2 regions of the Stenotrophomonas sp. YJH_SMC_91 genome follow, and region 2 is predicted to be linked to the other one. Evidence: predicted binding sites of a transcription regulator. Region 2 holds the regulator's gene; the other holds the start of a gene.
What was found. Region 2 encodes HrcA, which represses chaperone genes, less so after heat shock. Its sites were predicted from a motif close to TTNGCACTCNNNNNNNNNGAGTGCNAA; they were not measured.

Region 1 (11,622 bases), on a different contig from region 2:
TGGCTGCGGAAGTGCGCCTGCTGGCCCAGCGCAGTGCCGAAGCGGCCAAGCAGATCAAAGGACTGATCGAGGATTCGGTGGCGCGTGTTGGCCAGGGCAACCAGCAGGTCGAGCAGGCGGGCATCACGATGGGCGAGATCGTTGGCAGCGTGCAGCAGCTGGCCGAGCTGCTGGCCGGTATCCGCAGTGCATCGCAGGACCAGCATGCCGGCATCGCGCAGGTGAAGCAGACCATCGTGCAGATGGAAGCCAGCACCCAGCGCAACGCCAGCCTGGTGGAAGAGGCTGGTGCCTCCACCGCGCAGATGCAGGCGCAGGTACACGCGCTGGCCGAAGCGGTGGGCGCGTTCCAGTTGCAGTCGATGCCACAGGCGCGCGCTGCGGCCTGATCGTGCTCCGGTAGTGCCGGCCGCTGGCCGGCACTACCCTTGTGGCTCAATACACGTCGCGACGGTAGCGCCCGGTCTCCAGCAGCGTTTCCACTTCTTCATCACCCAGTGCTTCGCGCAGCACCCGGTCCACGCCTTCGGCCATGCCCAGCAGCGAACCGCAGACGTGGATGACCGCACCACGCTGCATCCAGTCGCGCAGGGCATCGGCTGCTGCACGCAGGCGATCCTGCACATAACCGCCCTCACCATCGCGCGAGAACGCCAGGTCCACCCGCGCGAGATGGCCATCGGCCTGCCACGCTTCGATCTCATCGGCGAACAGGAAGTCGTGCGCGCGCTGGCGTTCGCCGAACAGCAGCCAGTGCCCGTGCTCACCTGCATGCGCGGCTTCGCGCAGCAGGCTGCGCAGGCCCGCGATGCCGGTGCCATTGCCGATCAGCACCATCGGCGCACCGCCAACGCGATGGAAACCGGGGTTGCGGTGCACGCGGGCCACGATGCTGGCACCGACCGGCGCATGCAGCGACAGCCAGCCCGAACCCAGGCCGGTGCGTCCGGTTTCGTCATGGACCAGCCGTACCACCAGCTCGACCGCACCGTCATCCGTACAGGATGCGATGGAGTACTCGCGCCCCGGCAGCAGTGGCAGCCCTGCCAGCCACAGGCGGGCATCCTGCACCGCCAGCGCAGCATCGGCATCGGGCAGCTCGCGCTCGCTGGCCAGCGCCAACAGCGTGCGCGGCTGGCCGTCAATCAGCAACGGCTGCTGGGGATCCAGCCCATGTGCCTTCAGCACCGCAGCGGCGTACCGCGCGTTGTGGCGGGGCGCGATGTGCAGGATGTCGCCCGCCTGCCACTGCACATCGGCCGGTGGCGCAAGACGGATGCGCCAGATGGCGCCGCCCATGCTGCCTGGATTGAGGCGGTCACGGCCGAGCAGGCGCCACTCGTGCATCTGCGTCGCGGCCGGCAACACGCTGTCATCGGTGGCGATGCCGGTCAGCGCGCCGAGATGTTGCTGCCACTGGCGCAGCGCCGGTATCGCGGCGGCATCGACATCGATGCGCTCGAACAGCGCACGTGCGCCGTTGCCCAGCAGCCAGCCATCGAATTGGCGGCCAAAGCCGCAGTAATGCGGGTACTGGCGGTCACCCAGGGCGAGCAGGCCGAACTGCAGGCCCGACAGATCGGGCGCTTGTGCCAGCAGCCGCCGCGCAGCGCCCCGTGCCGCATCCGGCGGCTCGCCATCGCCGAAGGTGCTCAGCACGAACAATGCCTGCGCAGTGCGCGCGAGCTGCGTGGCATCGACCCGGGCCAATGGCAGTACCTGCACGCCATGGCCAGCGGCCTGCAGCTGCGCGGCGGCACGCCAGGCCAGCTGCTCGCCCAGCCCGCTCTGGCTGGCATGCACGACCAGCCAAGGTGCGCGGCCATCATCGGTGGCAACCGGCAGCGACCGGCGCAGCCCGCGCGCGGCACGCTGGCTGCGGCGGCGGTCCAGGTACAGCATCCAGCCGGTGATGAAGAACAGGCTCATGGCCAGACTGCTGAGCATCACCACGACACGCCCGGGCATGCCGAAGTAGCTGCCCGAGTGCAATGCGAACACGCTGGTGGCCAGCTGCGCGCCGGCGCCCTGGCGCGCGTAGGGGCGCGAATCGAGGATTGCCCCGCTGGCCGGATCCAGCTGCAGCAGATCATGTGCACGGTCATGGTGGCCACCGCGCTGTGACGGATCGCCAGCCATCACCCGCACGTTGAGCGCCTGGCCAGGCTTTTCCGGCAGGCGCAGGTCGATGTAGCCGGTGTGCACGCCGGGCAGGGCATACAGCGTGGCTTCGATGCGCTCCAGGTTCAGGGCGGCGCCGGTGGCGACCTTGTGCTTGGCGACCGGTGCGACGCCCAGCAGCGTATTGGCGGCACTGCGATACCAGTCGAAGGACCACCACAGGCCGGTCAGCGCACTCATCAGGTAGATCAGCAGCACCCAGGTGCCGACCACCGAGTGCAGGCTCCACAGGAAGCCACGGCCGCTGCGTTTCCATTCCACCGCCAGCCAGCTGCGCCAGTGCCACCAGCGTCGCGGCCAGCGCAGATACAGCCCGGACAGGGTGAAGAACAGCAGCGCGATGGCGCAGCTGCCCGTGATCCATTTGCCGCGCTCGCCGGCGGCGAGGTGGCGATGCAGGTCCTCGACGAAATCGAAGAACGCCTGCCCACGCAAGGCACTGAAGCGCTCGCCGCTGTACGGGTCGAAGTAGACCCAGTGTTCCTTGCCACCGGCGAAGCGTGCCACCGAGGGCCGCTGCCCGGTGGCGTCCACGCGCAGGCGCTGCAGGGGGCGATCACCGCCGGCCTGCAGCAGCGGCACCAGCTCGCTGAGTTCAAGCGGAAGCTGGCCGTCGGCATGGTGCTCGGCGATTTCGGCGAAGCCGGGATTGGCCGCCCGCAGCAGTTCGTCCTCGAAGGACAGCACGGCGCCGCTGAGGCCCATCACGGCCAATACGGCACCGGCGGTGATGCCCAGCAGCCAGTGCAGTTGGAACAGGACGTTCTTGAACATGGAAGGAGGAGGGCCTGGAAGGCTGCCGCCCGCATCCTGCGCAACAGCAAATGAGAATTAGTCGCGGAATTCTCCGTGGCGGACGGGCTACGGTCAAGGAGGGTTTTGTTGCAGGGCTTTGCAGCCCTGCACCCGCTACAAGCCGGAGCAACGTCAACGTCAAAAGCTGGCTTCCCGTGGGTTGGCGGGGTGGGTCCGGTTGAGGGGGACGCTGCAAGTCCCCCTCCGGGGCCCGGCCCAGCCGCTGGCGGCTGTGCGTTCGGGCGCTTGCGAAGCAGTGCTTCGCAAGCAAAGCGCCCTCACCCATGTAGGCTCGGTCGCCGCATCCATGCGGCTCACGCCCCCTCAACCGGACCCACCCCGCCTTCGACAGTTTCCTGCGATCTGTCGGAACGGCGTTCTGCTTTGGTAGGTGCCGACCGTTGGTCGGCACGGGGTCTGATTCCGTTCTGAATATCGATATCTGACAGATGTGTCGACCAAGGTCGACACCTACCAACAGCCGCGAAGATCTGTCAGAGGCGGGGCGGTGTCGGAGTGCGGGGTGTCAGCCGCATGGATGCGGCTGCCAAGCTTACAGGGACGTACTTGCAGCGTCCCCGCACTCCGACACCGCCCCGCCATCCCACGGAATGCCCGCTTTGGCTTTGGCTGTTGCCGTTGCATTGAGCAGGGTGCAGGGCTGCAAGCCCTGCAAAAAACACCCTCACTTCACCCAGCTGTCGATCTCGCCGTGGGCGAACGGTCCCAGCTTTGCCTTCACCAGCCGCCCCTGCGCATCGAACAGCACGCTGTAGGGCAGCAGGCCCTGTGTATTGCCCAGCTGCACGCTGGCATCGCGCGGCGCCGGGGTCTCGATCACGATCGGATAATCCACCGGTACCCGCTGCAGGAAACCGCGCACGTCCTCCGGCGTATCCAGCGCCAGTCCCAGCACCTGCACACCGTGCTCGCCCTGGATATGTGCGAAACGCGCCAGTTCGGGCATTTCTTCCACGCAGGGCGCGCACCAGCTGGCCCAGACATTGATCAACAGCGGGCGACCGCCAGCGTGCTGGCGCAGGTCCAGCGGCCGGCCTTCAAGATCGGGCAGCGACAGCGCGGGCAGGCTGTCGCCGACCTGCAGGGCAGGTGCCGCAGCCGCCACAGCAGGCGCCGCTGGCATGGCCTCAGGCGCAACCGGCGCAGGAGCCAATCGATGCCCGGCCCACAGGCCGAGGCCGGCGGCCAGCACCGCTGTCCACAGCAGCGCTGGCCGTTGCCACTTCATCGTGCGGTGCGCAGCAGCGCTTCCTCCACCACCGCCTGGGTCAGCAGGGTCGGCAGCACGGTCGGCGGTGCGCCGGGGCCGTACACCACGTACAGCGGCACGCCGACGGCTTTGTGCTCTTCCAGGAACGTGGTGATCTGCGGATCGACGTTGGTGTAGTCACCGCGCATGTACACCGCGTTGGTGCGCTTGAGCAGGTCCTTGAACTCCGGCCGCGACAGCACGGCACGCTCGTTGGCCTTGCAGCTCACGCACCAGTCGGCGGTCATGTTGACGAACACCACGCGGTTGTCGGCGCGCAGGCGGTCCAGCAACTGCGGCGAATACTCCACCACGTTGTCGCTGGCGGCCTGTGCGGCGCGTGCCGGCGCTGCCAGCTGGGTCACGCCCCAGGTCGGTACCAATGCGCCGATCGCCAGCAGCACGCCGAGCAGCGTCACTGCACGCGAGCCGGTCCAGCGGTTGCGCTCGAACAGCCACAGGCCGAAGGCGAACAGCAACAGGCCACCCAGCACCAGCGCCATGCCGTCCACGCCGCGCTGCTTGCCCAGCACCCACAGCAGCCACAGCGCGGTGGCGTACATCGGGAAGGCCAGCACGTGCTTGAGCGTTTCCATCCACGGGCCGGGCTTGGGCAGGCGGCGCGCCAGCGCCGGCACGAAGCCGATCAGCAGGAACGGCAGCGCCAGGCCCAGGCCGAGGAACAGGAACACGGTCATCGCCTTCAGCGGCGGGGCAATGAACGCGTAGGCGATCGCGCCACCCATGAACGGGCCGACGCAGGCACTGCCGACCACGCAGGCCAGCGCACCGGTGAAGAAGTCACCGGCCGGGCCGCTGCGGCTGGCCAGCGACTGGCCCAGGTTGCCGATGCCGCCGCCCAGGGTGAACACGCCGGACAGGCTCAGGCCTACCGCGAACATGATGTAGGCCAGCGCCGCCACCACGCCCGGGTGCTGCAGCTGGAAGCCGATGCCGACGGCGTTGCCGATTGCGCGCAGGCCCACCATCAACGCACCGATCACCGCGAATGCGACCAGCACGCCCAAGGTGTACCAGAGCGCGTGGCTGCGTGCGCGCTGCGGGCTTTCGCCACTCTGCGCCAGGCTCAGGACCTTCAGCGACAGGATCGGCAGCACGCAGGGCATCAGGTTCAACACCAGGCCGCCGGCCAGCGCCAGCAGCAGCACCCAGACGAACGAACGGTCCGGGTTCGGTGTGGTCGCCGGCGGGCGCGTACGCAGCGCGTTGTCACCGCGCGCATCGGCGGCGAATTCATTGCCGTCCACGGTGCCTGCGACGGCCGGGGGGGCGGCATCCGTATTGGGCACCGTCGGCAGCAGGCGCAGGGGGGCGCCGTTGGCGCCTTCGCGTGGCGCCGCAGCCAACGGGCTGATTACCTCGTTGCGCGGCGGTGCCTGGTCGGCGCTGGCGCTGACCTTGCCGGCCGGGATCGACAGCTTCACCCGGCGGGTCATTGGCGGGTAGCAGATGCCATCGGTCTGGCAGCCCTGGAAGGTCACCACGAGGGTGCCGTCAACCGCGTCGGCAACCGTGCGCCGCAACGGCAGCGGCACTTCCACCTGGTTGAAGTACACCGAGACATCGCCGAAGTGCTCGTCGCGATGCGATTGCGCGGCCGGCCAGCGCGGCGTGCCGGCCTGCACGCCGGTGCTGCCTTCCAGCTTCAGCGAGGTGCGGTCGCGATACAGGTAGTAGCCCGGTGCCGGACTGAAGCGCAGCAGCAGGGTGTTGCCGTCGCTGGCGATGGCATCGAAGCCGAACGCCTGCTCCGACGGCAGCGGCAGCGCCTGGCTGTTGCTGGCCGCACCTGGCAGGCGCAGGCCGCCGCTGTTGCCGGCACCGGCCAGCGGGTTGTTGAACGGACTGGCCGCACCGGCGCGCGCGGCAGGGGGCGCGGCCTGTGCACCGCTGCCGGGCAGGGTGACCTGCACCACGCGCTTCTGCGGCGGGTAACAGACACCGGCATCTGCGCAGCCCTGGTAACGCACTTCCAGGCTGATGGTGCTGGCGGCCTCGGTCGGCGTGCCGGGCAGGGTGGCCTGCAGGCGCTCGCGATAGGTTTCGACCTCGCCGAAGAAATCGTCGTGGTGCTTGTCGCCCTTGGGCATCTGCAGCGCGCCGGCATTGAAGGCCGGGTCGGCCTTGACGCTGGTGCGGTGGCGATACAGGTAATAGCCGGGCGCGATCTTGAACTGCAGCTGCACCTGGCCCCGTTCGGGGGCACTGGCGGTCAGCGCGAACGCCTGGTCCACCGGCAGCAGATCCTTCTCATCCAGGGCGAAGGCGGGCAGCGAGAGCCACATCAGGGCGCACAGGGCGGCGCCACGCGCAAACAGAGTCTTCAATCAGTGTCCTCCCGGGTCTGTGCCCGGATCCAGTCCAGATACGCCGGCAGGCCGGCCCGGGTTTCGACCGCGATGCACTCCGGGAGTTCATACGGATGCAGTTCGACGATCCGGGCGATTGCGTCATTGACGCGACTCGCGGTGGTCTTCACCAGCAGCTGCAGCTCGGCGTCGGTGGTCACCTCGCCCTGCCAGCGGTAGGTCGACTGCGCGCCATCGAGGCGGGTCACGCACGCGGCCAGGCGCTCGCCAACCAGCGCGTGCGCGATGCGCTCGGCACTGGCCCGGTCCGGGCAGGTGGTCAACAGCAGCAGGACGGGATCGACGGTCGACATGACCGTCGAGTATAGGGCCGCCGCCGGGTCAGGACCCGGCGGCGGCCGTGGACCGCTGCGTTGCGCGGTCAGTTGGCCAGCTGGCAGCTGGCCGGCTTGGCCGAGGTGAACAGGCCAGGGGTCGCCCACTCGGGGTGGTCGATGAACGGGTTGCGGTTGCCCTGGAAGCTGTAGATCACGTCATTGCGCGCACGCTCGGCATCATCCGGCGGGTCGGACAGGTGCCAGTCGATCAGCGTCGACAGCAGGCCCATGTAGGCCGGCGAGCTGCTGGTCTTGACGATCCTGCTGCGGTCGTCGGTCAGCTCCAGGTCCGGCTCGGACTGGCCAGTGGCTGCATCCTTGCCGCCCTCGTAGCGGATCGCCATGTACATCACCGCACGTGCCATGTCGCCCTTGCGCTTGCCCCACACCTCGAACGTGCCGGTGTTGCCGTCCGGCGTGCGCACCCAGTTGGAGTTGCCCGGATAGCCACCACTGCCGCCACCCTGGCCGTTGTTGGCCTCGGTGGCGCGCTCGCCGCAGCTGGCGTCGCACTTGCCGAACGGCTTGTTGCCACGGTCGGCGTTCCACTGTGCATCGGTCAGGTACAGCATGTGGGTATCGGTATACGGCGCGTACGGCAGGCCCTTGTCACCCGTGGTGGTGGCAAAACCCAGCGAGTTCGGCCAGGTGTGCTCGCGGTTGTACTTCAGGCCACTGCCGCTGCCGGCGCGATCGGTCACCTTGGCGTAGCTGCGGTTGCGATACGCGTCGAGGATGCGGTTCGGGTTGTTCGGGTCCTCGTCGGCGATCTCCAGGATGGTCCAGGTACTGGTGCCCGAGCCGCTGTACGGGTAGGCGGTGTGGCCCTTGATTGTCGCGTGCAGCGAGCAGCGCAGCTGGCTCGGGCTGGAGGTGTTGACCTTGGAGTAGTAGCCGGCCGGCACACCCGGGTTGCCCGGGTCCGGATTGCCGCCGGTGCTGGCCACGGTGAAGGCGATGCGGCTGTCGGCCGCCGGGTGTGCGCCCTGCAGGTCGGTGATGCGCGCGGCGCGGATGTCGAAGCGGCAGGCTTCACCGGCCACCAGCGCGGTGTTGGTGGACAGCTTCACGCTGCGTCCGCTGGCCGGGAAGGTCAGCGGCACGCTGCCGGAGGTACCGCAGCTCAGCGCGAACGCGCCGCTGGCCAGGTTCACCGTCTCGCTGAACACCACTTCCAGATCGGCCGCGGCCGGGAAGGTGCTGCTGCCCTGCGCCGGGGTGGTGGTGGACACCGACGGCGGCGTGTTCGGGCCCGGGGTGCCGCCGCCACTGAAGGTCTGGCCGTTGTTGCAGCTGCCGAAGGTCTGCCTGGCCGACTCGGCCCAGGTGAAGTGGGCGTACTGGCTGCCGCTGCCGGTCAGCTGCAGCGAGGTGCCGGGGGCCGTGCTGTTGGTCTCGGCCACCGGAATATTCTGGCTGGTCATGCCGGCGGCAGGGCCACCGGAGGCGGTGATGGCGCCCTCGTAGCTGAGGAACTGGACCACCTTGCCGCTGGCGTCGACCAGGGCGATGCCGTCGTTCGGGCCGTTCTGGATGCCGTTGGTCGGGTAGTTGACCACGGCGATGCTGGCGCTGCCGCAACCGGCGGCGGTGCCGGCCGGGACCGGGTTGTTGGCGTAGACCGTGGCGGCCGAAGGATTGCTGCCGTTGTAGAGGTAGAGGCGGTAGCCGGACAGGTCTTCACCTGCGGTAGCGACCACTTCGATGGCTTCGCCGACGTCACCGGCGGCGGTGCTGTCGTCGTAGTGCAGTTCATTGATGAAGACCTCGGCCTGGGCCGGCGCCGCGGCCAGTGCCAGCAGGCAGGCGGCGGCAAGCGGGGACAGCAATCGCATCGACTACTCCTTGTGATTGGGAATGCCTGACCGAGCCTAAGGCCGATCCAGTGACACTTTGTCGTAAATGAACGTCAGATATCTGACAGTGCGACGCTTGTCACCGAAATTGTCCAGGACCGACGCCTTGGCCGAGGCGCGCGGGTGGAAAAAATTTTTTCATTCCGCCCTTGAAAGGGGGCGGCGGGGCTCCATCTCTGCCCTGCTCCCGACGTTGTCGGGTTTCTTCACGTGCGGTTCTGGCACTCGCCTGGGGTGAGTGCTAACATCGCCGGACTTTTTTAGACCAATCAATCACTTAAGAGGTCTCCTATGAGCATCAAGCCGCTGCACGACCGCGTTGTGGTCAAGCCGATCGAAGCCGACGAAATCTCCGCCGGTGGCATCGTCATCCCCGACTCGGCCAAGGAAAAGTCCACCAAGGGTGAGGTCGTGGCCGTCGGCCCGGGCAAGCCGCTGGACAACGGCAACGTGCGCGCGCCGTCGCTGAAGGTCGGCGACAAGGTCATCTATGGCCAGTACGCCGGCAGCTCGTACAAGAGCGAAGGCGTCGAATACAAGGTCCTGCGCGAAGACGACGTGCTCGCCGTCATCGGCTGAGCCTCGGCGCGACCTGTTTCAACCTGATCCCAAACTCCCAGCCGCCGGGCATCGTCCGGCGCTACCAATGAGGTAAATGCAATGGCTGCCAAGGATATTCGTTTCGGTGAAGACGCCCGTTCGCGCATGGTGCGCGGCGTCAACGTTCTCGCCAATGCCGTCAAGGCCACCCTGGGCCCGAAGGGCCGCAACGTCGTGCTGGAAAAGAGCTTCGGCGCCCCGACCATCACCAAGGACGGCGTCTCCGTCGCCAAGGAAATCGAACTGGCTGACAAGTTCGAGAACATGGGCGCGCAGATGGTGAAGGAAGTTGCTTCGCGCACCAACGACGATGCCGGCGACGGCACCACCACCGCCACCGTGCTGGCCCAGGCCCTGATCCGCGAAGGCGCCAAGGCCGTTGCCGCCGGCATGAACCCGATGGACCTCAAGCGCGGTATCGACAAGGCCGTTTCGGCCGCCGTCGCCGAGCTGAAGAACATCTCCAAGCCGACCGCCGACGACAAGGCGATCGCCCAGGTCGGTACCATCTCGGCCAACTCGGACGAGTCGATCGGCCAGATCATCGCTGACGCGATGAAGGAAGTCGGCAAGGAAGGCGTCATCACCGTTGAAGAAGGCTCGGGCCTGGACAACGAGCTGGACGTGGTCAAGGGCATGCAGTTCGACCGCGGCTACCTGTCGCCGTACTTCATCAACAACCAGCAGTCGCAGACCGCTGACCTGGATGACCCGTTCATCCTGCTGCACGACAAGAAGATCTCCAACGTCCGTGACCTGCTGCCGGTGCTGGAAGGCGTCGCCAAGGCCGGCAAGCCGCTGCTGATCGTGGCCGAGGAAGTTGAAGGCGAAGCGCTGGCCACCCTGGTCGTCAACACCATCCGTGGCATCGTCAAGGTCGTGGCCGTCAAGGCTCCGGGCTTCGGCGACCGTCGCAAGGCGATGCTGGAAGACATGGCCGTGCTGACCGGCGGCACCGTGATCTCCGAAGAAGTCGGCCTGTCGCTGGAGAAGGCCACCATCAAGGACCTGGGCCGCGCCAAGAAGGTGCAGGTCTCCAAGGAGAACACCACCATCATCGACGGCGTCGGCGACAAGGCCAACGTTGATGCACGCGTGGCGCAGATCAAGACCCAGATCCAGGACACCTCCTCGGATTACGACCGCGAGAAGCTGCAGGAACGCGTGGCCAAGCTGGCCGGCGGTGTTGCCGTGATCAAGGTCGGCGCCTCGACCGAAATCGAAATGAAGGAAAAGAAGGATCGCGTCGACGACGCCCTGCACGCCACCCGTGCGGCCGTTGAAGAAGGCGTGGTTCCGGGCGGCGGCGTTGCCCTGGTCCGCGCGATCACCGCGCTGGCCGGCCTGAAGGGCGCCAACGAAGACCAGAACCACGGCATCCAGATCGCCCTGCGTGCGATGGAAGCCCCGCTGCGCGAGATCGTTGCCAACGCCGGTGACGAGCCGTCGGTCATCATCAACAAGGTCAAGGAAGGCACCGGCAGCTTCGGCTACAATGCCGCTACCGGCGAGTTCGGCGACATGCTGCAGTTCGGCATCCTGGACCCGACCAAGGTGACCCGTTCGGCGCTGCAGAACGCGGCCTCGATCGCTGGCCTGATGATCACCACCGAAGCCATGGTTGCCGAAGCTCCGAAGAAGGACGAGCCGGCCATGGGCGGCGCCGGTGGCATGGGCGGCATGGGTGGCATGGGCGGCATGGACTTCTAAGGTCCACGCCCGCGTCGGACGTTGCCGGCCCTGGTCGGCGCGTCCCCCCGATGCACGGAAAAACCCCGCCGCGAGGCGGGGTTTTTTTGTTGCCCGGTTGCCGCCATGGCGCCGCGTCGCTACGCTCGCAGACCATGCCTACCTCGTTCATCGTCGTCGACGACTTCCTTTCTCCAGCCGATGCACACGGCCTGCGCCAGGCCGGCCTGAGCCTGACCTACCCGGCGCAGGAGGGGGCATTCCCCGGGCGTAATTCGCTCGAACGGCTGGAGCTGGACGGCCTGTCCGAGGCCGCGTCGCGGTTGGTCAACGAGCCGCTGCGGCCGGTCAATCCGTTGCAGTCGCACGGCAAGTTCCGGCTGACCCTGGCCAGCGATGTGGGTCGCGCCAAGGTGCACACCGACCATTCGCACTGGTCCGGCATCCTCTACCTCAGCGCCCCGGAGCACTGCGAAGGGGGTACCGAGTTCTTCCGCCATCGCCGCACCAACACCGAGCGCATG
Region 2 (11,622 bases):
AGGTCGGCGAACCAGTCGGCGGGCAGCACGCGACCGCGCGTGGTGTCGTAGAACGGCGCGTTGCTGAGCAACACGGTCGGAATTTCTGCTACGCGCACGCCGAGAGCGCGCATCGGCGGCACGGCGGCGCTGTTGCCGGCGTGGCCGTAGACAAGTTGCGACTGGACCGAGATGACATCGATCGGCGACGGGCCGTCGGGCCGCTGGCGGCGGCCGTGGACCAGGTGGTTATCAAGGGATTCGCTCATGGCCGCATTCTACGCCCGGTGGGGGGTTCGGCAGGGCTTGCAGCCCTGCGCCTGCAGAATCAACGTCAACATCAAAAGCCAGAGCGGGCTATCCGTGGGATGGCGGGGCGGTGTCGGCGTGCGGGGACGCCGCAAGTACGTCCTTGTAGGCTTGGCAGCGGCATCCATGCCGCTGACACCCCGCACGCCGACACCGCCCCGCCTTCGACAGTTGGCCGACAGCTGCTGGTGGGTGCCGACCGTTGGTCGGCACATCTGTCGGATACCGAATGAATTCGTCCACGCATGGCGTGGCTCTACTGGCAACTGCGGCTGTTGGTAGGTGTCGTCCGTTGATCGACACGTCTGTCAAATATCGATATCCGACCCCGTGCCGACCAACGGTCGGCACCCACCAAAGCAGAACGCTGTTCCGACAGATCCCGGAAAACGGCGCGACCGAGCTACATGGACGTACTTGCAGTGTCCCCCTCAACCGACCCCACCCCGCCCACCCACGGATAGCGCGCTTTGGCTTTTGCCGTTGCCTCTGCGGGTGCAGGGCGCAGCCCTGCAAAAAGAAGCACCCCTCAGTGAACAGCAGGCCGCGACGGCGGCAGCCACGCCGCCACGATGCCGAGCAGCGGCAGGAACGCAGTCAACTGGTAGACGTACTCAATGCTGGTCTTGTCCGCCAGCAGGCCGAGCACGGCAGCACCCAGTCCACCCATGCCGAACGCAAAGCCGAAGAACAGGCCGGACACCATGCCGATGCGGTGCGGCATCATTTCCTGTGCGTACACCACGATCGCCGAGAACGCCGACGACAACACGAAACCGATCAGCACCGCCAGCACCGTGGTCCAGAACAGATCGGCATGCGGCAGCATCAGTGCGAACGGTGCAACGCCAAGGATCGAGGTCCAGATGATCGGCTTGCGGCCGATGCGATCGCCCAGCGGGCCACCGAGGAAGCCGCCGGCGGCGGACGCCACCAGGAATGCGAACAGATGCAGCTGCGCCTGTGCCACCGGAATGCCGAAGTGGTGGATCAGGTAGAAGGTGAAGTAGCTGCCGATGCTGGCCATGTAGAAGTACTTGCTGAAGATCAGCACCAGCAGGATCGCCAGCACCTTGGCCACGGTGCGCGGGGGATGGCGCGGCGCCATCGAGGCGGTGCTGGCCGGGCGCGGGGTGCCCAGGTGCAGCGCGTACCAGCGGCCGACATAGGTCAGCAGTGCAATGCCGATCAGCGCGGCGCCGGCAAACCACGACGCGGCATGCTGGCCATGCGGCACGATCACCGCTGCAGCAATCAATGGACCGAGCGCGGCACCGAAATTGCCGCCCACCTGGAACACCGACTGTGCGAAGCCATGGCGGCCACCCGAGGCCAGCCGCGCAATGCGCGATGCTTCCGGATGGAAAATGGCCGAACCAATGCCGACCATCGCCGCAGCCATCAGCACCACCGCATAGTTCGGCGCGAAGCCGAGCAGCAGCATGCCGCACAGGGTCGAGGCCATGCCAATCGGCAGCGAGTACGGCGCCGGGCGACGGTCGGTGGCGGCGCCAACCAGTGGCTGGAAGATCGAAGCGGTCAGCTGGTAGGTCAGCGTGATCAGGCCGATCTGGGTGAAGCTCAGGTTGAAGCCGCCCTTGATCACTGGATAGATGGCCAGGATCAGCGACTGCATCATGTCGTTGACGACATGCGAGGTGGAAATAGCTGCCAGCACACCGGGAGCCACCGGACGTGAGGTCGTTGCGGGAGAAGCCAAGGCGGACATGGACGCAGTCAGGTTGGGGGCGAGCCACGCATGCTACGGTTACCCTCCCCTCCCTTCTGCCGCGTTCGGGTCATGGCCTATCGCAAAAAGGACATTGCCGGCGATGTCGACCCGGCTGCGCCGTGGCGTGATGTGCCACTGCATCGTCCGGTCACCTATCGGGTTACCCAGTACCCGGCAGGCACCCATATCGCAGGCCACAAGCACCAGCGCCACCAGCTGGTCTATGCCATCTCGGGGCTGATGGTGGTGCGCTCGGAAGTCGGTCGCTGGGTCGTGCCCTCCACCCGTGCGATCTGGATGCCGGCGGGCATGGTGCACGCGGTGGACTGCATTGCCGCCGTGCACATGCGCAGCCTGTACATCGATCCGTCGTTCGCCCCGCAGTTGCCGGCCGAACCGTTCGCGGTACAGGTGGCACCGCTGCTGCGCGAACTGCTGCAGGCAGCCACCCTGATCAAGGGCGAGCACATCGAAGACAGCCGCGATGGCCGCGTGGTGCGCCTGCTGCTGGACGAACTGCATCGCATGGACGTGCTCCCGCTGCACCTGCCCTCGCCCACCGACCCGCGCCTGCAGCGGATCTGCCAGCACATCCAGAAGCACCCCGGCGATGACGCCACGCTGCAGGACTGGGCACAGGCGCTGGAAGTGGACGTGAAAACCATCCAGCGCCACTTCGCCCACGAGCTGGGCATGACCTTCGGCCAGTGGCGACAGCAGGCGCGACTGCTGGCCGCATTGGAGCGGCTGGCGGTCGGCGACAAGGTCATCGATGTCGCGCTGGCGATGGGCTACGACAGCCCCAGCGCGTTCACCAGCATGTTCAAGCGCCAGCTGGGGCAGACGCCGGCGGCGTTTTTCCGCTGATCGCAAACGAAAACGCCGGGCATGGCCCGGCGCTACCGTTCAACACTTGCGTTGAAAACTCAGGACGTCATCCGGTCCCAGAAGCCCTTCACGCCATCCATGAAGGTGGCCGACTTCGGCGAATGCTTGCGTGCTTCCTCGCCGACGAAGGTGGCTTCGAACTGTTCCAGCAGCTTGCGCTGCTCAGGGGTGAGGTTGACCGGAGTCTCCACCACCACGCGGCAGTACAGGTCGCCCTCGCTGCGGCTGCGCACCGAACGCACGCCCTTGCCGCGCAGGCGGAACAGCTTGCCGGTCTGGGTCTCGGCCGGAATGCGGATCTCCGCTTCGCCGCCGAGGGTGGCCACGCGCACGGTGTCACCCAGTGCCGCCTGCGAGATGCGGATCGGCACTTCGCAGTGCAGGTCGTCGCCATCGCGCTGGAAGATCGCATGCTCGCGCACGCGCACTTCCACGTACAGGTCGCCCGGTGGCGTACCGGCCGGACCGGCTTCGCCCTCGCCCTGCAGGCGGATGCGGTCGCCGGTATCGACGCCGGCCGGCACCTTCACCGACAGCACCTTGTCTTCCTCGACACGGCCGTTGCCGTGGCAGGTCTTGCAGGGCTTGGCGATGATCTGGCCACGGCCGCCGCAGTTGTGGCAGGCCTGCTGCATGGCGAAGATGCCGCGCTGGATGCGCACCTGGCCGCGGCCATGGCACACATTGCAGGTTTCGACCTTGCCGTCTTCCGAGCCACTGCCATCGCAGTCGCCGCACTCGGCCAGGGTCGGAATCTCGATGCGGCGCTCGACGCCGCGCACGGCTTCTTCCAGGTCCAGCTCCATCACGTAGCCGATATCGGCGCCGCGACGCGCCTGGCGCGGACCACCGCCACCGCCGCCAAAGATGTTGCCGAAGATATCGCCGAAGATATCGTTCATGTCCGGGCCGCCCGGCCCGCCGCCGCCCATGCCGTGCTCGAACGCCGCGTGGCCATGGCTGTCGTACATGCGGCGCTTGTTGCCGTCGGACAGCACTTCGTAGGCTTCCTTGCACTCCTTGAAGGAGGCTTCGGCCGCCGCATCACCCGGGTTGCGGTCCGGGTGGAACTTCATCGCGCAGCGACGGTACGCCTTCTTCAGCTCGTCGTCGGTGGCGGTGCGGTCAACGCCCAGCACTTCGTAATAATCGCGCTTGCTCATATCGTGGATCTGGTTCCGGAAAGTCGGGATTCGTCAAAGCGGAAGAGCGGAACCAGGTCCGCTCTTGCGTCGGGCGCCCCGACACGCCGGTGGGCGGTCAGGACCCTGATGCGACAACGGGACGCTGGTGGCCAGCGTCCCGTGTCGGTCCGGATCAGGACTTCTTGTCGTCCTTGACTTCGGTGAACTCGGCGTCGACCACGTCGTCCTGCGCCTTGCCGGCATTGCCGGCGTCGGCACCCGGGGCACCGCCCTGGTCGGCCGAAGCAGCGGCGAACAGCGACTGGCCAGCTTCTTCCAGTGCCTTCGACTTGGCTTCGATCTGTGCCTTGTCGTCACCCTTCATCGCGGTTTCCAGGTCGGCCAGGGCCGCCTCGACCTTGCCGATGACATCGCCGCCGACCTTGCTGCCGTGCTCGGTGATGGCGCTGCGGGTGCCGTGGATCAGGGCGTCGGCCTGGTTGCGGGCCTGCACCAGTTCCTGGAACTTCTTGTCTTCTTCGCGGTTGGCTTCCGCGTCGGCGACCATGCGCGCGATCTCTTCCTCGGACAGGCCCGAACCGGCCTTGATCTCGACCTTCTGTTCCTTGTTGGTCTTCTTGTCCTTGGCCGACACGTGCAGGATGCCGTTGGCGTCGATGTCGAAGGACACTTCCACCTGCGGCAGGCCACGCGGGGCCGGCTCGATGCCGGACAGGTCGAACTTGGCCAGCGACTTGTTGAAGCGGGCCTGTTCGCGCTCACCCTGCAGCACGTGCACGGTCACGGCCGACTGGTTGTCCTCGGCGGTGGAGAACACCTGCGAGGCCTTGGTCGGGATGGTGGTGTTCTTCTCGATGATCTTGGTGAACACGCCGCCCATGGTCTCGATGCCCAGCGACAGCGGGGTCACGTCCAGCAGCAGCACGTCCTTGACGTCGCCGCCCAGCACGCCGCCCTGGATCGCAGCACCCAGTGCCACGGCTTCGTCCGGGTTGACGTCCTTGCGCGGTTCCTTGCCGAAGAACTCGGTCACCGCCTGCTGCACCTTCGGCATGCGGGTCTGGCCGCCGACCAGGATCACTTCGCTGATGTCGCTCGAACGCAGGCCGGCATCGTTCAGGGCGACGCGGCACGGCTCGATCGACTTCTTGATCAGGTCGTCCACCAGGGCTTCCAGCTTGGCGCGGGTCAGCTTGATGTTCAGGTGCTTCGGACCCGACGCGTCAGCGGTGACGTACGGCAGGTTCACTTCGGTCTGCTGGGCGCTGGACAGCTCGATCTTGGCGCGCTCGGCAGCATCCTTCAGGCGCTGCAGGGCCAGCGGATCCTTGCGCAGGTCGATGCCCTGGTCCTTGTTGAACTCTTCAACCAGGTACTCGATGACGCGGTTGTCGAAGTCTTCGCCACCCAGGAAGGTGTCGCCGTTGGTGGCCAGCACTTCGAACTGCTTTTCACCGTCGACGTTGGCGATCTCGATCACCGAGACGTCGAAGGTGCCGCCGCCCAGGTCGTACACCACGATCTTGCGATCCTTGTTGTCGCCCTTGTCCAGGCCGTAGGCCAGCGCGGCCGCGGTCGGCTCGTTGATGATGCGCTTGACGTCCAGGCCGGCGATGCGGCCGGCGTCCTTGGTTGCCTGGCGCTGGCTGTCGTTGAAGTAGGCCGGCACGGTGATGACCGCTTCGGTGACCTTCTCACCGAGGAAGTCCTCGGCGGTCTTCTTCATCTTTTCCAGCACCTTGGCCGAGATTTCCTGCGGGGCCATCTTCTTGCCGTCGCTGGTGGCCACCCAGGCGTCGCCATTGTCATGGGCCAGGATGCTGTACGGGACGTGCGCGATGTCCTTCTGCACTTCGGCGTCGGTGAACTTGCGGCCGATCAGGCGCTTCACCGCGTAGAAGGTGTTCTTCGGGTTGGTCACGGCCTGGCGCTTGGCCGAGGCGCCGACCAGGACTTCGCCGTCCTTGGTGTAGGCGACGATTGACGGGGTGGTGCGATCGCCTTCCGAATTCTCGATGACGCGGGCCTTGCCGCCGTCCATGATCGCCACGCACGAGTTGGTGGTGCCGAGGTCGATACCAATGATCTTGCCCATGGGGGAGACTCCTGAGGATGCTTGTTGGTGTCAGTCCGGCCGTTCGGCCGGTGGATGAATACGATGTGGGGGAGGCTCGTGGAACATTCAAGCCGTCTCCCGAACGCTGTGTTCAGCGCCTGGAAAACCTTGCCAGGCATGGCCTGGCACAACCGGGACCGGGCAAAGCCCGGCCTGGTCCATCAATCGGCGGCCACCACCACCAGCGCCGGCCGCAGCAGGCGCTCGTTGAGCAGGTAGCCCTTCTGGAACACGGTCACCACGCTGCCCGGGGCGGCGCCCGGCGTCGGCACCTGGCTGATGGCCTGGTGGTGTTCCGGGTTGAACGGCTGGCCGATCGGGTCCAGCAGGACCAGTCCGTTGTCGGCGGCCACCTTCAGCAGCTGCTTGTAGGTCAGCTCCAGGCCTTGGCGCAGCGGGTGCGGGTCGTCGCCGGCGGCCTTCAGGCCGGCATCCAGGCTGTCGAACACGGGGAGCAGATCGCCCAGCAGCTTCTCGTTGGCGAACTTGCGGGCCTGTTCGATGTCACGGGCAACGCGCTTGCGCTGGTTCTCCAGGTCGGCGCGCTCACGCAGGGCATCGGCCTTGACCTGTTCGATTTCGGCGCGCAGGCGCTCGACTTCGTCGTTGACGCCGGCGGTGGCGGCCGCATCGGCGGCACTCTGCTGGGATTCGATATCTGGCTGTTCGTGGTTCATGTCTGGGTCCCTGGCGGTCAATCTCCGCCTCCACCCACCCTAGTGTGGGCGGGATGCTGCGTTTCAAGCGTCGGATGTTCCCGGCGGGCGGCCGGCTGGCGAAAACGCCGCGCCCAGTACATCGGCGGTAGCCTGGACCAGCGGGATCACGCGGTCGTAGGCCATCCGCTTGGGGCCGATCACCCCCAGCACGCCCAGCACCTGGCCATTGGCCGTGTAAGGGGCAGTGACCAGCGAGACGCCCTGCAGCGGCATCATCCCGGTCTCCTCGCCGATGAAGATGCGCACGCCGGGCGCCTGGATGGTCCGCTCCAGCAGCTGCAGGATCTCCCGCTTGCTGGAGAACAGCTCGAACAGCTCGCGCAGGCGCTCCAGGTCGGACAGGTCCTGCACCCCCATCAGGCGGGTCTGGCCGGCCACCAGCATGTCGTCGGCCGCCGGCTGCAGGGCCTGCTCGGCCAGCTCGATGCTGTGCGCCAGCAGCTGTTCCAGCTCGGAGCGGGCATCGCGCAGTTCCAGCAGCAGTCGGGTGCGGATCTCGGCCATCGGCAGGCCGGCGAAATGGGCATTGAGGTAGTTCGCGACCTGCTCCAGCTGGCCCGGCGCGAACTCCTGCCGGGTCTCGATGACGCGGTTCTGCACCTCGTTGTCGGCAAACACCAGGATCGCCAGCACCCGGCGCCCGTCCAGCGCCACGAAGTCGATCTGGCGGAAGGCGAACTGCTCGCGTCGCGGCGCGCTGACCACGCCGACGAAGTGGCTCATCGCCGACAACAGCTCCGAGGCGCTGCCGAGCAGGGCCTGGGTGCTGCCGCCGCCAGCCAGTTCCTGGCGCAACCGGGCCAGCTCGCCTTCGCCCGGCGGCTGCATCTGCAGCAGGCTGTCGACGAAGACCCGGTAGCCATGTGCGGTCGGGACGCGCCCGGCGGAGGTGTGCGGCGAGGCCAGCAGCCCCAGGTCTTCCAGGTCACCCAGGATGTTGCGGATGGTGGCCGGACTGACCTCCAGCCCGGCCACGCGCGCCAGCGTCTGCGAGCCGACCGGCTCGCCGTCCTGGATGTAACGCGCGATCAGCGTGCGCAGCAGATGGCGCGCACGCGGGGCAAGCTGGTCGGGAGAACCGTGCATGGAATCAACCTGTGAGACACGGACACTAGATAATGGCGGCGCATCACCTTGGCAAGTCATTGGACCTCCCTCGCCCGCGTGCTAGCGTTGCGCGGCTGCTGATACCCCCTTACCCATGCTCAGACATCTTTCGATCAAGGATTTCGCCGTCGTCCGCGCCACCGAACTGGAGTTCGGGCCAGGCATGACCGTGGTTTCAGGCGAGACCGGCGCCGGCAAGTCGCTGATGGTCGACGCGCTGGGCTTCCTGTCCGGCCTGCGCGCCGACAGCGGCGTGGTCCGCCACGGCGCCGCGCGCGCCGAGCTTTCGGCCGAGTTTGCGCTGGAGCAGCTGCAGGCTGCACGCCAGTGGCTGGCCGACAACGAGCTGGACGACGAGGAGCAGTGCCAGCTGCGCCGGGTCATCCGCGCCGATGGCGGTTCGCGGGCCTGGATCAACGGCCGCCCGGTGACCCTGGCGCAACTGGGCGACCTGGCCTCGCTGCTGGTGGAGATCCACGGACAGCACGAACAGCAGGCCCTGCTGACGCGCCCGTCGCAGCTGGCCCTGCTCGACGCCTATGCGCGCAACGAGAACGAACGCCGCCAGGTGCGACGCGCCGCCGCGGCCTGGCAGGCATTGGTCGATGAATCGCTGGCGCTGTCGCAACAGGGCGACGTCAGTGACCGGATCGGCTTCCTGGAGCACCAGCTGCGCGAGCTGGACCGTGAAGACCTGGAGCCGGAGTCGATTGCCGCACTCGGCGCCAGCCACCGCCGCCAGGCCCATGCCAGCGCCCTGCTGAGCGCCTGCCAGGCCGCCAGCAACCAGCTCAACGGCGACGACGGCAGCTCCGCGCTGGACCTGCTGCAGCAGGTGCGCCACGAGCTGTCGCGCCTGATCGAGCACGACCCGCGCCTGGGCGAGGTGGATGGCCTGATCGAGAACGCTTCGATCCAGCTGCACGAAGCCCTGTCGCTGCTGGATCGGGTGCATGACGACCTCGACGCCGACCCGGAACAGTTCGAGGAGAACGAGCGCCGCCTCGGCCGTCTGCACGACCTGGCCCGCAAGCACCGCGTGCCGATGGACGAGCTGGGTGCGCAGCGCGAGCGCATGCACGCCGAAGTGGAACAGCTGCGCGGCGCCGACGAACGCCTGCAGCGCCTGGCCGGCGAGATCGACAAGGCCGCCGCCGCCTGGCGCGCACAGGCCGAAGTGCTGACCGCCAGCCGTCGCAACGCTGCTGCCGAGCTGTCGGCCACCACCACCGGCATCATCGCAGAGCTGGGCATGGGCGGCGGCCAGTTCCTGATCGAGCTGGAACCGCAGGACGCCGCCAAGCCCGACCCGCAGGGTGCCGAGCGCGTGGAATTCCTGGTCGCAGCCAATGCCGGCCAGCCGCCGCGCGCCCTGCGCAAGGTGGCCTCCGGCGGCGAACTGTCACGCATCTCGCTGGCCATCGAAGTGGCCGCGCTGGACCTGGATGCAGTACCGACCATGGTGTTCGACGAAGTCGACTCCGGCATCGGCGGCGCGGTAGCCGACATCGTCGGCCAGAAGCTGCGCGCGCTCGGCGAGAAGCGCCAGGTGCTGTGCGTGACCCACCTGCCGCAGGTTGCCTCCAAGGGCCATGCCCATTACCGGGTCAGCAAGGGCCCGGTGGAAGGCATGACCCAGAGCGCCGTGGAAAAGCTGGACAGCAAGGCGCGCGAGGAAGAGCTGGCACGCATGCTCGGCGGCGTGGAAGTGAGCAAGGAAGCGCGCGCCGCCGCGCGCAAGCTGCTGCAGCCCTGAGGCCGGCACTACCGTGCGTGGGCCCGGCTTCCGCACGGTAGTGCCGCCCGCTGGCCGGCAACCGATGCGAGGGGTCGAAGATCGTGAGGTTGCCGGCCAGCGGCCGGCACTACCCCCGTGGCTGCGTCAGGTCGACGTTCTCCACCAGGAAATCAAGAAACGCGCGCACCCGCAGCGGCAGGTAGCCGCCCTGCCCCAGGAACACCGCGTGCACCTCTTCCAGGTCACCGGGGTTGGCCTCTTCCAGCACCGGCAGCAGGCGCCCGGCGGCAATATCCTGCTGCACCTGGAATGCTGCCAGCCGCGCCATGCCCAACCCACCCAGCACCAGCTGGCGCAGCGCATCGCCGTTGCTGGCGCGGGCGTTGCCACTGGGCAGCAGCATGCGTTCGCGCCCGTCCTGCAGCAACGGCCAGCCCTGCATCGCGCGCGCATGGCCGATATCCAGCCGGTTGTGCGACTGCAGCTCCTCGGCAGTGCGTGGCAGCCCGTGCCGCTGCGCGTAGGCCGGTGCAGCCACGATCATCATCCGCGTCGCGCCCAGCCGCCGCGCCACCAGGCTCGAGCTCTTCAGCGGACCGGCCCGCACCGCCACGTCGGTGCGCTGCTCCAGCAGGTCGATCACCTCGTCGTTGAGGGTCAGGTCCACGCCTACCTGCGGATTGCGCTGCAGGAACGCCGGCAGCAACGGCAACAGGAAATGCTGGCCGAACGGCACGTTGGAATTGACCCGCAGGCGTCCACGCGGCTCGGCGTGAGCACTGGCACAGCGCTCGGCCTCGTCCAGGTCGGCCAGCACGCGCAGGCCGCGCTCGTAGAACGCGCAGCCCTCGGGAGTCAGCTGCAGCTGGCGGGTGGAACGCTGCAGCAGGCGCGTCCCCAGACGTTGTTCCAGCCTCGCCACCAGCTTGCTGACCGCCGACGGGGTCATCTCCAATGTTCGGGCGGCTGCGGAAAAGCCCCCGGTCTCGATCACCCGCACGAACACTTCCAGTTCGCCGGATCGGTTGATGTCGGAGCGCGCCATGGCAATGAATCCAGTTCACAGATGATTGTCCATGCGCAGTCTAGTTCACAGATGAGTACGGAATCACCATGGCAATCCCTCCACCCGGGATTGCCCGATGAATCGTTTCAGCCAGCTCGTCACCACCGCATTGATCGGCCTGTCCAGTGCCGCCAGCGCCGCCCCTGCGCCACACTGGGTCGCCAGCTGGCAGGCCAGCCCGCAACCGGTCTGGGGCCCGGAATTCCTGTTTCCGACCCTGGTCCCAGCCGCACTGCAGGACCAGACCTTCCGCCAGACGGCACGTATCAGCCTGGGCGGGTCTCGGCTGCGGGTGCGGCTGAGCAATGCCTACGGCACTCAACCACTGCGGATCGGGGCGGCGAGCGTGGCCGCCCGGGCGGGGGACACCCCGCAGCCGCTCAGTTTCGAAGGCCAGCCCGGAGTGCTGATCGGCCCCGGGCAGGAACGGCTGAGCGATCCGCTGCCACTGGCCACGGCTGACCGGCAGGCGCTGCAGGTCAGCGTCTTCGTGCCGGGGCCGATGCCGGTACAGACGTTCCATTGGGAGGGCAGGCAGACCAGTTGGATTGCGCCTGGCGACCAGAGCCAGGCCCAGGCACTGAGCGGGGCCAGCAGCACCACGGCCCGCCTGTTCCTGGCCGGCATCGAGGTCGAGGCGCCGACCAGCGCACGCAGCGTGGTGGTGATCGGCGATTCGATCACCGACGGCGCCACCGCCAGCCTCGACCAGGACCAGCGCTGGACCGACCATCTGGCCGCACGTTTGGTCCCGTGCGGGGCGGCGGTGGTCAATGCCGGCATCTCGGGTGGCCGCCTCTTGCACGACGGCATGGGGGAATCC

Region 1: a site for HrcA is predicted at 9,028-9,054, ahead of AC5P5X_RS08875 (co-chaperone GroES). Genes of this name have one in related genera too.

What each region holds. Positions count from the first base shown of each region.
Region 1 covers NZ_JCAFRT010000005.1:82,538-94,159, reverse strand. Annotated here, with positions in the region: gene AC5P5X_RS08905 (methyl-accepting chemotaxis protein) at 1-389, shown strand, start outside; gene AC5P5X_RS08900 (PepSY domain-containing protein) at 436-2,955, opposite strand; gene AC5P5X_RS08895 (TlpA family protein disulfide reductase) at 3,662-4,225, opposite strand; gene AC5P5X_RS08890 (protein-disulfide reductase DsbD family protein) at 4,222-6,594, opposite strand; gene cutA (divalent-cation tolerance protein CutA) at 6,591-6,929, opposite strand; gene AC5P5X_RS08880 (endonuclease) at 6,998-8,788, opposite strand; gene AC5P5X_RS08875 (co-chaperone GroES) at 9,101-9,388, shown strand; gene groL (chaperonin GroEL) at 9,470-11,119, shown strand; gene AC5P5X_RS08865 (DUF6445 family protein) at 11,254-11,622, shown strand, end outside.
Region 2 covers NZ_JCAFRT010000006.1:128,041-139,662, reverse strand. Annotated here, with positions in the region: gene pdxY (pyridoxal kinase) at 1-248, opposite strand, end outside; gene AC5P5X_RS10270 (MFS transporter) at 818-2,017, opposite strand; gene AC5P5X_RS10265 (AraC family transcriptional regulator) at 2,090-2,887, shown strand; gene dnaJ (molecular chaperone DnaJ) at 2,947-4,071, opposite strand; gene dnaK (molecular chaperone DnaK) at 4,226-6,148, opposite strand; gene grpE (nucleotide exchange factor GrpE) at 6,331-6,846, opposite strand; gene hrcA (heat-inducible transcriptional repressor HrcA) at 6,910-7,974, opposite strand; gene recN (DNA repair protein RecN) at 8,090-9,751, shown strand; gene AC5P5X_RS10235 (LysR family transcriptional regulator) at 9,861-10,778, opposite strand; gene AC5P5X_RS10230 (SGNH/GDSL hydrolase family protein) at 10,876-11,622, shown strand, end outside.